Regions from separate parts of the Kluyvera intermedia genome, predicted to be linked through region 4. Evidence: predicted binding sites of a transcription regulator. Region 4 holds the regulator's gene; each other region holds the start of a gene.
What was found. Region 4 encodes PurR, which represses purine synthesis genes. Its sites were predicted from a motif close to CANGCAAACGTTTGCNTG; they were not measured.
Positions count from the first base shown of each region.

Region 1 (4,102 bases), 2.2 Mb from region 4:
TCTCGTGGAACGGAATTGTCACCTACGGAGCGATGGCACTGGGCGCGCCGCTGGGCGTGCTCTGCTATAGCTACCTTGGCCTGCAAGGATTGGCGCTGGCGATTATGGCGGTGGCCGCGGTGGCGATTCTGGCGGCACTGCCGCGCGACGAAGTGAAAGCAGCGAAGGGCAAGCCGATGTCGTTTCGCGCCGTGCTGGGCCGCGTGTGGCCTTACGGGATGGCGCTGGCGCTCTCATCTGCCGGGTTTGGCGTTATCGCCACCTTTATCACCCTGTTTTACGATGCCAAAGGCTGGGATGGTGCGGCCTTCGCGCTCACCCTGTTTAGCTGTGCGTTTGTCGGCACGCGCCTGCTGTTCCCTAACGGCATTAACCGGCTGGGCGGGTTGAATGTGGCGATGATCTGTTTCTCGGTCGAGATTCTTGGCCTGTTACTGGTGGGTTTTGCGACGATGCCACTGCTAGCGAAAATTGGTACATTTCTGGCGGGAGCGGGTTTCTCACTGGTTTTCCCGGCGCTTGGCGTAGTGGCGGTAAAAGCTGTGCCACAGCAAAACCAAGGGGCGGCACTGGCGACCTACACCGTCTTTATGGATTTGTCGCTGGGGATAACCGGGCCGCTGGCCGGGCTGATGATGGCGTATATGGGCGTGTCGACTATCTATATCGCGGTGGCGGGGTTGGTGGCGTTAGCCTTATTGCTGGGATGGCGATTAAAAAAATGGCCCCTGGCGTAACGACGCGAGAGGCCATGTCATCATCATACTGACTTAGTTGATCACTAAAGTATTAATGATGCTTTCAGCAGCGGTTTGCGCCTGCTGCTGATTGTCCGCAGGCAGGGTGACCTGAAGGGTCAGCAGTTTGCCGTCGACTTTACCGAGAACCACGGAAGAGTAAGCGGTCTGCCCTTTAGCAGAAATGATGCTGTCGAGCTGCTGAAGGGTATGGCCTTTCACGTCGATAGATTTATTAGTGACAACCTGCAACTGCGGATCGCGGTTGCGCTGCTGTTCTTCCAGGCGTTTTGCCATCACCGCCAAATCTTCGTTGGTGCCGTCACCCACGATAACGATGACCGCTTTCTGGCCGGTCGCATCAGAGTAAACGTGCATGTTGTTGCTTTGCGTACCCAGCTTGCCGCTCTGATCGCTCATACCGGCGGGCAGCGTGAAGCCGACCTTACCGTCTAACAGGCTGATGGCCTGCCCGGCGGCGTCACTTGCGGTAGCCGAACCCTGTGCAGGGGTGCTGGTATCGCTGTTATCACAGGCAGCAAGACCTGCAACCAGCAGGCCAATACCAACATATTTCACCAATTTGCGCATTGACTTCTTCCTTTCGATAAACAGCCACTAACGGCTCATTCATCTATCTTATCACAACCAATGTCATGAACTCTTAGCCGGGCTGTGCTGCGGATAAATCAGATTTATCTGCCAGCCTTTTCATCAGCATATTCAACAACACGCCGTACATCGGCAGGAAGAATGCAATGCTAATCAGCACCTTAAAGGTATAGTCCACAAGGGCGATTTCTACCCAGTGCGCCGCCATAAAAGGATCGGTGCTGCGCCAGAAGGCGATAAAGAAGAATGCCAGTGTGTCACTGATATTACCGAACAGCGTGGAGGCCGTTGGGGCCAGCCACCAATGGCGGCTTTGACGCAGACGGTTAAACACGTGGACATCAAGGATCTGCCCCAGTGCGTAGGCCATAAAACTTGCGGCGGCAATACGAGCAACGAACAGATTGAAGTGTGCCAGCGCGCCAAAGCCCTGCCACTCACCCATGTAAAACAGGGCAGAAATGACGTAGGAGATCATCAGCGCTGGGATCATCACGGCGAACACAATGCGTCGTGCCAACGGTGCGCCAAAAATCCGCACGGTGAGGTCGGTGGCCAGGAAAATAAACGGAAAGCTAAACGCGCCCCAGGTGGTGTGGAAGCCGAAAATAGAGACCGGCAGCTGCACCAGATAGTTACTGGAGGTGATCACCAGTAAATGGAATAGCGATAGCCAAACCAGCGCATGACGGCGCTGTATGGAGGTAAAGGGAGCCATATTGTACCTTTTTAGTGGTTGGGGTGAGGGAACCCAATAAACTGCAAACCTATTGCAGGGGCGGAATAATACTGCTTTCCCGCCTCATTGCAATGGTTGTTTTTCGCGCAATCGTTAACCTGGTTGCGTTGCGAGCCTGTCAGCGTAAACTAAGGCCGTTTTTTCTGACCACGAGATTCTCATGACCGATTTGTTTTCCAGCCCCGACCACACCTTAGATGCGCAAGGGCTACGCTGTCCGGAGCCGGTGATGATGGTGCGCAAAACCGTGCGCACGATGCCGGTGGGTGAAACGCTGTTGATTATTGCCGACGATCCCGCAACAACGCGTGATATACCCGGCTTTTGTCGTTTTATGGAACATGAGCTGATTGCCGAGCAGACCGAATCGCTGCCGTATCAATATCTGTTGCGTAAAAGTCATTAATACAGGCTGCGCCTGAAACAACGTACAATTTATTGATTTTTAGTTGTTTAAAAGGCGCGGCGGCAATCCAACTCCATCGAACGGCTTAAGCTTGAGCTGTCTCTCAGTTTCATTGTTTGCCCTGTAAAGTTGCTAGTAAAAATATTGATGTGAATCGCATAATTTCCCCTCGATTCCCTTTCGGCACATCAAATAACAATGAAAAAATCGTTTCTTGCGCTTTTACTTTGCTTAGGTACCTCTGCGGCGATGGCTGAACCCGTCAATATCACGATCCTCGGCACCTCCGATCTGCATGGCACTTTTGTCCCGTGGGACTACTCCACGGATACCGAAAATCTGGCAGGTAGTTTGAGCCAGATTGCCACCCAGATACGTCAGGTGAGAAAGGAACAGCCCAACGTCATTCTGGTCGACGCGGGGGACACCATTCAGGGTAACTTTGTCGAAACCTTTAAGAACGACAAAACCAGCCCGATGATCCTCGGGTTTAACGCCCTGGACTATGACGTCTGGGTGATGGGTAACCATGAATTCGATTTCGGCCTGAAATCGCTGTCGACCTCGCTAAATCAGTTTAAAGGCACGGCGCTTGCCGGGAATATCCTGTGGGATAGCGGAAAAACCTATCTGCCTGCGTATAAGATTATTGAACGCCAGGGCGTGAAGATTGGTGTTATCGGCATGGATACGCCGATGACCGCCGAGTTTGCTAAAGGTACCGATCGGGTAAAAGGACTCAACTTTACCGATCCGGTTGGCGCGGTGAAGCAGACCATCCAGCAGATTCAGGGGCAGGTGGATGCCATCGTGCTGGTGGCGCATATGGGGATCGATAACGAGAACCAGCGGCCAGGCACCGGCGTGGGCGATATTGCCCGTGCCAACCCAGAACTGGCGGCTATCGTCGCTGGGCATATGCATGTGAAAGTGGATAAAGAGGTGATTAACGGCGTTATTGTCACCGAACCAGATAAATATGGCCGCGCGCTGTCGCGTATCGACCTGCAGTTTGAGCAGCACAACGGCAAGTATGTGCTGATCAACAAAGACAGCTACACCTATTCCATTAAAGGAATGAAATCGGATGAGCCTCTGGAAGCGATTTACCAGCCTTATCATAAGATATTGCGCGCTAACGCCAATCGGCCGATTGCCCAACTAACGGGTCAGGATCTGGTGCCGCCAGACGCGGTGAAGGGCATTCCGCAGGTGCATATTCAGGATACCGGCATCAGCAAGCTGTATCAGGAGGCCAGCCGTCATTACGCGCCAAAAGCGCAGGTGATTGCGCTGCAAATTGATAACGACCGGCCGAAATTAAACGTCGGCACCATCACGGCAAAAGACATTGCCTTCAACTATCAGTATGCGGGCGGTGAAATCACCGTTTATCAACTGACGGGCAAAGAGTTGAAAAAATATATGGAATGGTCGGCGGGCTACTTTAATCAGCTCCATGATGGCGACGTGACCTACAGTTTTAACCCGCAGCGCCGGGCCTCTAAATATTCCACCAATGATTTCTTCGACGGTGTGACCTATAAGATCGACCTGCGTCAGCCTGTCGGGCAGCGTATTCGCGACCTGAAGATGGTGGATGGTTCG
Region 1 is NZ_CP139986.1:356,776-360,877, forward strand. It holds gene U0026_RS01630 (MFS transporter) at 1-737, shown strand, start outside; gene U0026_RS01635 (DcrB family lipoprotein) at 771-1,328, opposite strand; gene U0026_RS01640 (7-cyano-7-deazaguanine/7-aminomethyl-7-deazaguanine transporter) at 1,402-2,067, opposite strand; gene tusA (sulfurtransferase TusA) at 2,249-2,494, shown strand; gene U0026_RS01650 (bifunctional metallophosphatase/5'-nucleotidase) at 2,693-4,102, shown strand, end outside.
Region 1: a site for PurR is predicted at 2,172-2,189, ahead of tusA (sulfurtransferase TusA). Genes of this name have one in related genera too.

Region 2 (4,102 bases), 1.8 Mb from region 4:
TACAGGCGGCGAGGCACAGATCCACCAGGTCCGATTTCATGCGCAGCATGATCGGCTGAGTTTCCGGATCGCCAAAGCGGCAGTTGAACTCGATAACTTTCGGGTTGCCCTGTTTGTCGATCATCAGACCCGCATACAGAAAGCCGGTGTAGGTGTTACCTTCCGCCGCCATGCCTTTTACGGTTGGCCAGATGATGCGTTCCATGGTGCGCTGATGAACTTCATCGGTCACAACTGGCGCCGGGGAATATGCGCCCATTCCGCCGGTGTTCGGGCCGGTGTCGCCATTACCCACGCGTTTGTGATCCTGGCTGGTGGCCATTGGCAGCACGTGCTCGCCGTCGACCATCACAATGAAGCTTGCCTCTTCACCGTCGAGGAACTCTTCGATCACGATACGGTGACCTGCATCGCCAAAGGCATTGCCAGCCAGCATGTCGTGAACGGCGGCTTCGGCTTCTTCAAGCGTCATCGCCACGATAACACCTTTACCGGCAGCCAGGCCGTCGGCCTTGATGACGATCGGTGCGCCTTTCTCGCGCAGGTAAGCCAGCGCGGGTTCGATTTCGGTGAAGTTCTGGTACTCGGCCGTGGGGATCTGGTGGCGGGCGAGGAAATCTTTGGTGAAGGCTTTTGATCCTTCAAGCTGCGCGGCACCTTCGGTTGGGCCAAAGATTTTCAGACCGGCGGCGCGGAAGGCGTCGACCACACCAATGACCAGCGGCGCTTCCGGGCCAACAATGGTCAGATCAATTTTCTCGCTCTGGGCAAAGGCCAGCAGTGCCGGGATATCGGTGACGCCGATAGCCACGTTTTGCAGTGCAGGCTCCAGCGCGGTGCCCGCGTTGCCTGGGGCAACAAAAACGGTCTCGACGTTTGGCGACTGTACTGCTTTCCAGGCCAGGGCGTGCTCACGCCCACCGTTGCCAATAACTAATACTTTCATCGTCTGCTCCGTAAATTAATGGCGGAAGTGGCGCATGTCGGTGAAGATCATTGCGATGCCGTGTTCGTCGGCGGCTGCAATCACTTCTTCATCGCGAATAGAACCGCCAGGCTGGATAACACAGCTCACACCGACGGCCGCGGCGGCATCAATACCATCGCGGAATGGGAAGAAGGCATCGGATGCCATGGCGGAACCTTTCACTTCCAGACCTTCGTCTGCGGCTTTAATCCCGGCGATTTTCGCAGAGTAAACGCGGCTCATCTGGCCTGCGCCTATCCCGATAGTCATATTCTCTTTGGCGTAAACAATGGCGTTAGATTTTACGAATTTCGCCACTTTCCAGCAGAACAGCGCATCACGTAATTCTTGTTCGGTAGGCTGACGTTTGGAAACCACACGCAGTTCACCTTCGGTGACCATACCAAGATCACGATCCTGAACCAGCAGGCCACCGTTTACGCGTTTGAAGTCCAGACCGGCAACGCGGCTTGTCCACTGACCGCAGGTCAGGACGCGAACGTTCTGTTTAGCGGCGGTGATTTTCAGTGCTTCTTCTGTGGCAGACGGCGCGATGATCACTTCAACAAACTGGCGGGAGATAATAGCTTGCGCCGTTTCAGCATCCAGCTCACGGTTGAAAGCGATGATGCCGCCGAACGCGGAGGTTGGGTCGGTTTTATAGGCGCGGTCGTAGGCTTCGAAAATAGAGGTACTTACCGCGACGCCGCACGGGTTAGCGTGCTTAACAATAACGCAGGCCGGTTCGTTGAACTCTTTCACACATTCTAGCGCGGCATCGGTATCGGCGATGTTGTTATAAGAGAGCGCTTTGCCCTGCACCTGCGTTGCGGTGGCAACGGAAGCCTCTTGAACATTCTCTTCTATATAGAAGGCAGCTTGCTGGTGGCTGTTTTCGCCGTAGCGCATATCCTGCTTCTTAATGAAGTTCAGGTTAAGAGTACGCGGGAAGCGACCCGCAGCTTCTTTGCTTTCACCGTGGTAGGCCGGAACCATGCTGCCGAAGTAGTTGGCAATCATGCTGTCGTAGGCGGCGGTGTGTTCGAAAGCTTTAATGGCGAGGTCGAAACGGGTGTCGAGGGTTAACGAACCGTCGTTAGCGTCCATCTCGCTAATAATCGCGGTGTAGTCACTGCTCTTTACTACGATGGCGACGTCTTTGTGGTTCTTAGCCGCTGAGCGCACCATGGTTGGGCCGCCGATATCAATATTCTCTACCGCATCTTCCAGCGAGCAGCCTTCACGGGCAACAGTCTCGGCGAATGGGTAAAGGTTAACGACGACCATATCGATAGGCTCGATGTGATGCTGTTCCATAATGGCGTCGTCCTGACCGCGGCGGCCAAGAATGCCACCGTGTACTTTTGGATGCAGGGTTTTCACGCGTCCATCCATCATTTCCGGGAAACCGGTGTAATCGGAAACTTCGGTTACCGGCAGACCTTTCTCTGCTAACAGACGGGCGGTACCGCCTGTAGACAGCAACTGCACACCACGTGCGGAAAGTGCCTGGGCGAACTCGATGATACCGGCCTTGTCAGAAACACTGAGCAGAGCGCGGCGGACTGGACGACGTTGTTGCATGGTAAATCCCCTGGATTTGACTATTACAGAGAGCGTTAGGTGAATTCTTGCGTAAAAACTCAGCTAACGCCCCTTACGGGGCATCATTGTTTTGCCGCAGCATTGTAACGAAAACGTTTGCGCAACGCTCGCGAATTTTTCTCTTTCCGCCGAACCCCCGATTTTGCACCTTTATATAAGGGACAGAATGAAAGGATCAGAGGTAATGATGATTAAGAATGTGGATAACTCTGTGTGTAAATGGGTATAAGGCGGGGTTCTGCTGGGGATTGCAGCAGTCAGTCATTTTTCTGTCATTTAAGGGTTGCGGGGTGAGAGAAACTCCCTATAATGCGACCCCACTGAGACGGCAAACGTGAATCACTTCACATTAACTAGCCGGTTCGGTTGAAGAGAAAAACCTGAAAATAAACGGTTGACTCTGAAAGAGGAAAGCGTAATATACGCCACCTCGCAACAGTGAGCGAAAGCCGTGTTGCACTGCTCTTTAACAATTTATCAGACAATCTGTGTGGGCACTCGAAGATACGGATTCTTAAACGTCGCAAGACGCTAAATGAATACCAAGTCTCAACGAGTGAACATACGTAATTCATTACGAAGTTTAATTGATTGAGCATCAAACACTTAAATTGAAGAGTTTGATCATGGCTCAGATTGAACGCTGGCGGCAGGCCTAACACATGCAAGTCGAACGGTAACACAGAGAGCTTGCTCTTGGGTGACGAGTGGCGGACGGGTGAGTAATGTCTGGGAAACTGCCCGATGGAGGGGGATAACTACTGGAAACGGTAGCTAATACCGCATAACGTCGCAAGACCAAAGTGGGGGACCTTCGGGCCTCACACCATCGGATGTGCCCAGATGGGATTAGCTAGTAGGTGGGGTAATGGCTCACCTAGGCGACGATCCCTAGCTGGTCTGAGAGGATGACCAGCCACACTGGAACTGAGACACGGTCCAGACTCCTACGGGAGGCAGCAGTGGGGAATATTGCACAATGGGCGCAAGCCTGATGCAGCCATGCCGCGTGTATGAAGAAGGCCTTCGGGTTGTAAAGTACTTTCAGCGAGGAGGAAGGCATTAAGGTTAATAACCTTAGTGATTGACGTTACTCGCAGAAGAAGCACCGGCTAACTCCGTGCCAGCAGCCGCGGTAATACGGAGGGTGCAAGCGTTAATCGGAATTACTGGGCGTAAAGCGCACGCAGGCGGTCTGTCAAGTCGGATGTGAAATCCCCGGGCTCAACCTGGGAACTGCATTCGAAACTGGCAGGCTAGAGTCTTGTAGAGGGGGGTAGAATTCCAGGTGTAGCGGTGAAATGCGTAGAGATCTGGAGGAATACCGGTGGCGAAGGCGGCCCCCTGGACAAAGACTGACGCTCAGGTGCGAAAGCGTGGGGAGCAAACAGGATTAGATACCCTGGTAGTCCACGCCGTAAACGATGTCGACTTGGAGGTTGTTCCCTTGAGGAGTGGCTTCCGGAGCTAACGCGTTAAGTCGACCGCCTGGGGAGTACGGCCGCAAGGTTAAAACTCAAATGAATTGAC
Region 2 is NZ_CP139986.1:4,437,246-4,441,347, reverse strand. It holds gene purD (phosphoribosylamine--glycine ligase) at 1-946, opposite strand, end outside; gene purH (bifunctional phosphoribosylaminoimidazolecarboxamide formyltransferase/IMP cyclohydrolase) at 962-2,551, opposite strand; rRNA gene U0026_RS21330 (16S ribosomal RNA) at 3,181-4,102, shown strand, end outside.
Region 2: a site for PurR is predicted at 2,658-2,675, ahead of purH (bifunctional phosphoribosylaminoimidazolecarboxamide formyltransferase/IMP cyclohydrolase). Genes of this name have one in related genera too.

Region 3 (4,102 bases), 430 kb from region 4:
TTGACCCGAACGCTTGCGACCGAGCTTGCCGACGAATGTTTGGCTATCTATAACGCCAACAAACTCGACAGCTATCGCGTCGAGCATGATGACATCGCCAAACGTTCGCTGCGTAACACCTGTCTGCGTTATCTGGCGTTTGGCGATCGTGAGTTGGCGGATAAACTGATCAGCAAGCAGTACCACGACGCCGACAACATGACTGATGTTCTGGCGGCGCTGTCTGCTGCCGTGGCGGCAGAATTGCCATGCCGTGACGCGCTGATGCAACAGTACGATGATAAGTGGCATCACGATGGTCTGGTGATGGACAAGTGGTTTATTCTGCAAGCGACGAGCCCGGCCGAAGATGCGCTGGAAACGGTACGTAAGCTGCTGAACCACCGTTCATTCAGCATGAACAACCCGAACCGTATCCGCTCGCTGATTGGCGCATTTGCTGGCAGCAATCCGGCAGCGTTCCATGCTGAAGACGGCAGCGGCTACCAGTTCCTGGTGGAAATGCTCACCGAACTGAACAGTCGTAACCCGCAGGTAGCTTCACGTCTGATTGAACCGCTGATCCGCCTGAAACGTTATGATGCGAAACGTCAGGCATTGATGCGTGCGGCGCTGGAGCAGCTGAAGGGGCTGGAGAATCTGTCTGGCGATCTGTACGAGAAGATTGCGAAAGCGTTAGCCTAACGCATGAGTAACCCGGCCGAACGAAGTGACGCCGGGAAGACTCGGAACCTGTTCTCGGCGTCACTTCGTTCGGCCCGGCTACATGTCATATTGTTATTAACAAAAACGCCGCTGAGGTTTTCTCGCGGCGTTTTTTTTATCAAACATGTTCGGCCTGTCTCACGGCACCTAATGCGGGAACCTGGATATCCCGCCGATGTAAAGCTTGCCAGAACGTTTCTAGCGCGCTGTCCAGACGATGATGCAGGTTTGGACTGAACTGCGGCTTATGCTGATAATCGGTGACCTGGCTATCGTCAGCAAAGACGCCTTGCAGGATCTCCTGAGCCTTCAGTGCATTCAGTACCGGCTTAAGCGCGTAATCCACCGCCAGCATATGCGCCACCGTACCCCCGGTTGCCAGCGGCAGTACTACTTTCCCTTCCAGTGCACGTTCCGGAAGCAGATCGAGCAGCGCTTTTAAGGCTCCGGCAAACGAGGCTTTATAGACCGGTGTGGCAATAATCAACCCATCAGCATGGGCTAACTGCTCGGTGAGAGTTAGCAGTGCCGGGCTATCAAAGCGGGCGTAGAACAAATCTTCTGGCGAAAAATTTTGCAGATGCCAGTGGAAAACTTCGACATCTGCCGTAGAAAGTTTCTCCCGCGCGTACTCTAGTAAGGCGCTGGAGCGGGAAGGGAAGCGGGGGCTGCCTGCTAAAGTAATGACGCGCATAGACTCTCCTTATAACCAAAAACAAACATTAATCTAAATTTCATAACATTTGCATCAGTGTCTCAGAGCCTTCAGAGAGGGCGAAATACTTTTTCCGGCGTTGGTTTACCAAAAAATGCATATAGCGAGTGGCTCGGTGGGGAAGAGCAAGGAAAACGATTGCGCTTTTTTTGCCATAGGTCAATTCCCTTTCTCCGCGTTATCGCACATAATACGCCCCCGGTTTGCACACCGGGAATCCAGGAGAGTTCATGTACTATCCCTTCGTTCGTAAAGCACTTTTTCAGCTCGATCCAGAGCGCGCTCATGAATTAACATTTCAACAATTACGCCGTATCACTGGCACTCCGCTAGAAGCGCTCGTGCGCCAGAAAGTGCCGGAAAAACCGGTTACCTGTATGGGGCTGACGTTTAAAAATCCACTGGGTCTGGCCGCAGGTCTGGATAAAGATGGCGAATGCATCGATGCCTTAGGGGCGATGGGATTCGGTTCTATTGAAATAGGTACCGTCACGCCGCGCCCGCAACCGGGTAACGACAAACCGCGTCTGTTCCGCCTGGTTGATGCCGAAGGGTTGATCAACCGTATGGGCTTTAACAACCACGGTGTGGATAACCTGGTTGAGAACGTTAAAAAAGCGCATTTCGACGGTATTCTGGGGATTAATATCGGTAAGAATAAAGATACTCCGGTTGAGCAGGGTAAAGATGACTATCTGATTTGTATGGAAAAAATCTATGCCTATGCCGGTTATATCGCGATCAATATTTCCTCACCAAATACCCCGGGGCTACGTAGCTTGCAATATGGAGAAGCGCTCGACGATCTGCTCTCCGGTATTAAAAATAAGCAATCTGAGCTTCAGGAAAAACATCACAAATATGTTCCTGTGGCGGTGAAGATCGCGCCGGATCTTTCTCCTGAAGAGTTGATCCAGGTGGCCGATAGTTTAGTTCGTCACAATATCGATGGCGTTATTGCGACCAATACGACATTAGATCGTTCTTTGGTTCAAGGGATGAAATATTGCGATGAGATGGGAGGCTTAAGCGGTCGTCCATTACAATTAAAAAGCACCGAAATTATTCGTATGCTGTCAGCAGAATTAAAAGGTCAGTTGCCAATCATCGGTGTCGGCGGTATTGACTCAGTGACTGCTGCGCGTGAGAAAATGGCTGCTGGGGCCTCGCTGGTACAGATTTATTCCGGCTTTATTTTTAAAGGTCCGCCGCTGATTAAAGAAATCATTACTCATATCTAGTCTTTTTCCTGGTAATGTGATCCAGGGCTTTATTTCCGGCCCTGGTTGCTTTATATTTCCCTATTGTTGCTTATTTAAACATATTGGTCTTTTATTATTTAGGGCAATGTAACGCAGCGGAAGAAACAGACATAGCATTGGATGCGAAAATGATGGGGGAGACAAATGCGAATTAAACCTGATGATAACTGGCGTTGGTATTATGATGAAGAGCACGATCGAATGATGCTCGATTTAGCCAATGGTATGTTATTTCGCTCGCGTTTTGCTCGCCGCATGTTAACACCCGATGCGTTTGACCCAACGGGTTTCTGTGTTGATGATGCCGCGCTCTATTTCTCTTTCGAAGAAAAGTGTCGCGATCTGATGTTATCGAAAGAACATCGTGCTGAGCTCATTTTAAATGCGCTGGTGGCGATTCGTTTCCTGAAACCACAAATGCCAAAAAGCTGGCATTTCCGCGCGCACCACGATGCCTGGACACCGGCAACTGGCGATGCCGCTTGCGTGTGGCTAAGCGATGATGACAGTCAGGTGAATCTCTTAGTGGTAGAACCAGGCGAAAACGCCGCACTGTGTCTGTTAGCACAACCTGGCCTCGTGCTTGCTGGGCGCACGATGCAGTTAGGTGATCCGATCAAGGTGATGAATGACAGGCTGCAACCGCAAATAGGTACCGTCGGTTACAACCTGGAACAAGCAGTCTAACGTTTTAGCCTCAGCGCCGTTTTAGGTACACAGCTGCAACTCAATATCGTTCCATCCGGGCCTATTGCGCTTTTCTTCAGCGGGGTCACTTCGCCTTCAATTAGCGTCACACGACAGCTTCCGCACAGACCGGCGCGGCAGGAGTAGGGAACGCGAATTCCCTGTTGCTCAAGCTGCTCAAGCACAATCTGCTGATTATTGCCGCTAAAGGCTGTTCCTTCCCAGTCGATCTCCACCAATGCATCTTGCTGCGCCTGGGGCGCAAGTGCGTCATCGGTTTGACCTGCGCCATAAATTTTAGCTGGCCCGGTTGCGAGAATTTCAACTTGATCGCCCACGCGTACCACGCCACTGTTGCGCGCAATAAGGTTTTGGCCAAAATCGACATCGCCATTGCTGGGATCTGTTCGGAATGATTGCAAGATACTTAGCGGTTCACCTGCCGGGTGTTTTTGACCCTTCTCAGGGCTGATAGTCGTAAATATGCAACGGCTGCAGGGTTTCACAATGTCAAAGATCACATCCCCAATACGAATCGTTTTCCAGCTGTCTTCGGCCCATGCTTCTACACCGGTCACCACCAGATTGGGGCGAAACTGTTCCATACTTACACTGGCTCGGCAGCGTTGTTGAACGTCTCGCAGGGAGGCTTCATTGGCGAGCAGGAAAGGGAAGCCGTCCGCGAAGGAAAGCGGGACTGCGTCGTGGCGTTTTACCCGACGGGTCAGATCAG
Region 3 is NZ_CP139986.1:3,031,601-3,035,702, reverse strand. It holds gene pepN (aminopeptidase N) at 1-684, shown strand, start outside; gene ssuE (NADPH-dependent FMN reductase) at 824-1,399, opposite strand; gene pyrD (quinone-dependent dihydroorotate dehydrogenase) at 1,651-2,661, shown strand; gene zapC (cell division protein ZapC) at 2,827-3,369, shown strand; gene U0026_RS14760 (YcbX family protein) at 3,366-4,102, opposite strand, start outside.
Region 3: a site for PurR is predicted at 1,548-1,565, ahead of pyrD (quinone-dependent dihydroorotate dehydrogenase). Genes of this name have one in related genera too.

Region 4 (4,102 bases):
CCTATGCAGCCCAGCGCAAAAATGGTTAACCCGGTCAGCAGAATCGGTTTACGGCCGTAGCGGTCTGACAGCGGCCCCCACAAAAGCTGCGCGAGGGCAAAACCGGCGAGGAACAAACTCAGGCTGGCACTCACTGCGGATGCTGGTGTTTGCAGATCTTCCTGAATAACCGCAAAGGCAGGTAAATACATATCTGTCGCCAGAAAACCCAGCACGCTCAGTCCTGCTAGCCAGACTAAAAATCCTTTCCCCGGTTGCATAAATCGACCTTTTTCTCATGAATAAACAATTGCGCAGAGTGTAGAGAGTGCAATGGTGGTTGTGAAACGCTAATATTTGAGTCATGGATTCAAAATATTTGAAGGCAAAAAATGTGGTCTGAATATTCCTTAGAAGTGGTTGATGCCGTTGCGCGCAACGGCAGCTTTAGCGCCGCGGCGCAGGAATTACACCGTGTGCCTTCGGCGGTGAGCTATACCGTCCGTCAGTTAGAGGAATGGCTTGCGGTGCCTTTGTTTGAACGGCGGCACCGGGACGTTGAGCTAACGCCTGCCGGTGCATGGTTTTTGAAAGAAGGGCGATCTGTTATCAAAAAAATGCAGATCACCCGCCAACAGTGTCAGCAGATTGCCAACGGCTGGCGTGGGCAGTTGGCTATTGCGGTAGATAACATCGTTAAACCGGAACGGACTCGCCAGATGATTGTTGATTTCTATCGCCACTTTAACGATGTTGAGCTGATCGTATTTCAGGAAGTTTTCAACGGCGTGTGGGATGCGTTGTCGGATGGTCGCGTGGAACTGGCGATTGGCGCGACCCAGGCCATCCCAATCGGCGGGCGTTTTGCCTTTCGCGACATGGGTAAGCTTAATTGGCACTGCGTTGTCGCCTGTTCGCATCCGCTGGCAAAGATGGAAGGGCCGCTCAGCGATGATGTGTTGCGCAATTGGCCTTCATTGGTGCTTGAGGATACCTCTCGCTCGCTACCCAAGCGGACGACCTGGCTTCTGGATAACCAAAAAAGAGTGGTGGTACCGGACTGGGCGTCGTCGGAAACCTGCATTTCTGCTGGACTATGCGCGGCAATGGTACCCGGACATCGGGCGCAACCGTGGCTTGAGAGCGGGGAGTGGGTCGCATTAACACTGGAAAATCCCTTCCCGGATGCAGCCTGTTGTCTCACCTGGCAGCAAAGCGAAGCCTCACCGGCATTAAGCTGGTTGTTAGAGTATCTGGGAGACAGTGAGACGTTAAACGATGAGTGGCTGCGGACGCCGGAATAAGGCGTCCGCATCAGGACTTAGCGGCGATAGTCGCGATACGGGCCGTCGGCCACGGAGCGGCGTTCGATGAGGCGCGGATGCACCTCAATCGACTGAGACACCTCACGCTTACTTACGATGCGGTCCATCAACATATTGAAGGCCGTTTCACCCAGTGAATCTTTTGGCTGATGAATCGTCGTCAGCGCCGGGGTAAAGAAACGGGAGTTGCGCACGTTATCGTAACCGATAAGCGAAATATCCTGCGGAACCCGCAGACCCATTTCATCGGCAGCACACAGTGCGCCCATCGCCATGACATCGCCACCGCAGAAGATTGCGGTTGGACGAGGGTGCTGGGACAGGATTTGCTGCATCGCACGATAGCCAGACTCAGGCTCAAAATCGCCCTGTACAATCCAGTTGGTTGGGACGTTTATCATCGTCTCTTCCATGGCTTTCATAAAGCCCGCCAGACGACCCGCACCAGTGTTACGCTCCAGCGGCCCTGGGATCACGCCGATATCGCGATGCCCGCGTTCCACCAGATAACGACCCGCCATATAACCGCCCTCAAAGGCGTTATCAATCACGGAGTCAGTAAAGTCAGCTTTGGATTCTCCCCAGTCCATCACCACCATCGGGATGTTGCGATACTCTTCGAGCATCGTGAGCAGAGATTCCGGGTACTCTGAGCACATGACCAACAGGCCATCTACGCGCTTTTGCGCCATCATCGACAAATACGCGCGCTGTTTCTCAAGATTATTCCACGCGTTGCCAAGAATTAGGGTATAGCCTTTCTCAAAGCAGTTTTTCTCAACGGCTTCGATGATTTCAGCAAAATACGCCGCCTCGCTACTGGTTGCCAATAAACCGATCGATTTGGTGTGGTTAACCTTAAGGCTACGCGCCACGGCGCTTGGCGAGTAGTGCAGCTCTTTAATGGCTGCCCAAACCGCTTCACGCGTGTCTTCAGCGACAAAACGGGTTTTGTTAATTACATGTGATACGGTTGTAGTGGAAACGTTTGCGCGCTTCGCTACATCTTTAATTGTTGCCATTCCATCTCACTCCAGACCCTGGCCTGCCCCTGATAAAACCGAAAGGAAAACGTTTGCCTTCACACACCCTGGTACAATCTTGCAGATTGCATTTCGCCGGGAAAACGATACAGGACGACAGGAGGGGGTCAATGGCCGGTACGCTTATAAATAAGCGTCGAATTTTGACTTATCCTGGCGCAAAGTGGAAGAACAAAAACAAACATCCTGCTAAATCTGTGAAGATTTTTACGATTAACTGTGCAAAAATGATTAAACGCAGTTTTACTGTGGAAATCAAAAGGAGAAAAATTGATGAGCACCGATCTTAAGTTGTCACTCGGTACTACCTTTATTGCGCTTGCTCTGATCGTCGCAGCAAGTTTCACCGCTATATTGCATTAATCCCTCTGTGAGGGAGCATCCGCTCCCTCTCGTATTATTGTTACCCAATTAGCAATAATCTTTTGCTGTTTTGTACACTTCTGTTTTTCTGTGATTAATGTCATGCTTTTGCCCCATGTTGTCATGCCGCGTATTGCGTGTGGCTTAGCGGAGCTTTTGTATGAAAATTAATTTTCCCTTATTGGCTTTAGCCATTGGGGCCTTTGGTATTGGTACGACCGAATTCTCGCCGATGGGCTTATTGCCGGTTATCGCGAAAGGGGTTGATGTCTCAATTCCCGCCGCCGGTATGTTGATCAGCGCCTATGCGGTTGGCGTGATGGTTGGCGCGCCGCTGATGACGCTATTACTGTCACATCGCGGTCGTCGTAATGCGCTGATTTTCCTGATGGCTATCTTTACCCTTGGCAACGTACTGTCCGCTATCTCGCCGGACTACACCACCTTAATGCTCTCGCGCATTATCACCAGCCTCAACCATGGCGCTTTCTTTGGTCTTGGCTCAGTGGTGGCGGCGAGCGTGGTACCAAAGCACAAGCAGGCCAGCGCCGTTGCAACCATGTTTATGGGGCTGACCATTGCTAACATTGGCGGAGTGCCTGCGGCAACATGGCTTGGGGAAACTATCGGCTGGCGTATGTCGTTTATGGCAACCGCGGGGCTTGGTGTGATTGCCATCATCAGTCTGTGGTTTTCTCTTCCAAAAGGTGGGGCGGGGGAGAAACCGGATGTTAAGCGCGAGCTGTCGGTACTGGTCCGTCCGCAGGTCCTGTCTGCGCTGTTAACGACCGTATTAGGTGCGGGCGCCATGTTCACGCTCTATACCTACATTTCTCCGGTACTGCACACCATCACCCACGCATCGTCAGGTTTTATCACACTGATGCTGGTGTTGATTGGCGTTGGTTTCTCCATCGGTAACTACCTGGGCGGTAAATTTGCTGACCGCTCCGTCAGCGGCACGTTGAAAGGCTTCTTGCTGCTGTTGATGGTTATTATGTTGGCGATTCCGTTCCTTGCGCAAACCCAGTTAGGGGCCGCAGTGAGCATGGTGGTCTGGGGTGCGGCAACCTTCGCGGTGGTGCCACCGTTGCAGATGCGCGTGATGCGGGTAGCGCATGAAGCGCCAGGTCTGTCATCATCGGTCAATATCGGGGCATTTAATCTTGGTAATGCGCTGGGTGCGGTTGCTGGTGGTGCCGTGATTTCAGGCGGGATGGGCTACGCTTTTGTTCCCGTGATGGGCGCAATTGTGGCGGGGCTGGCATTGTTAGTTGTGGTGGTAAGCAGCCGTCGCCGAGGTGAAGAGGCGCTGGCGAGCCAGTAAAAACAAAAACGCAGAAGATTGACTCTTCTGCGTAATAGAGTAAACCCGGCTCAATATGGTCGGGT
Region 4 is NZ_CP139986.1:2,596,956-2,601,057, reverse strand. It holds gene punC (purine nucleoside transporter PunC) at 1-260, opposite strand, end outside; gene punR (DNA-binding transcriptional activator PunR) at 372-1,283, shown strand; gene purR (HTH-type transcriptional repressor PurR) at 1,301-2,326, opposite strand; gene U0026_RS12555 (hypothetical protein) at 2,458-2,637, shown strand; gene cydH (cytochrome bd-I oxidase subunit CydH) at 2,621-2,710, shown strand; gene U0026_RS12550 (MFS transporter) at 2,871-4,037, shown strand.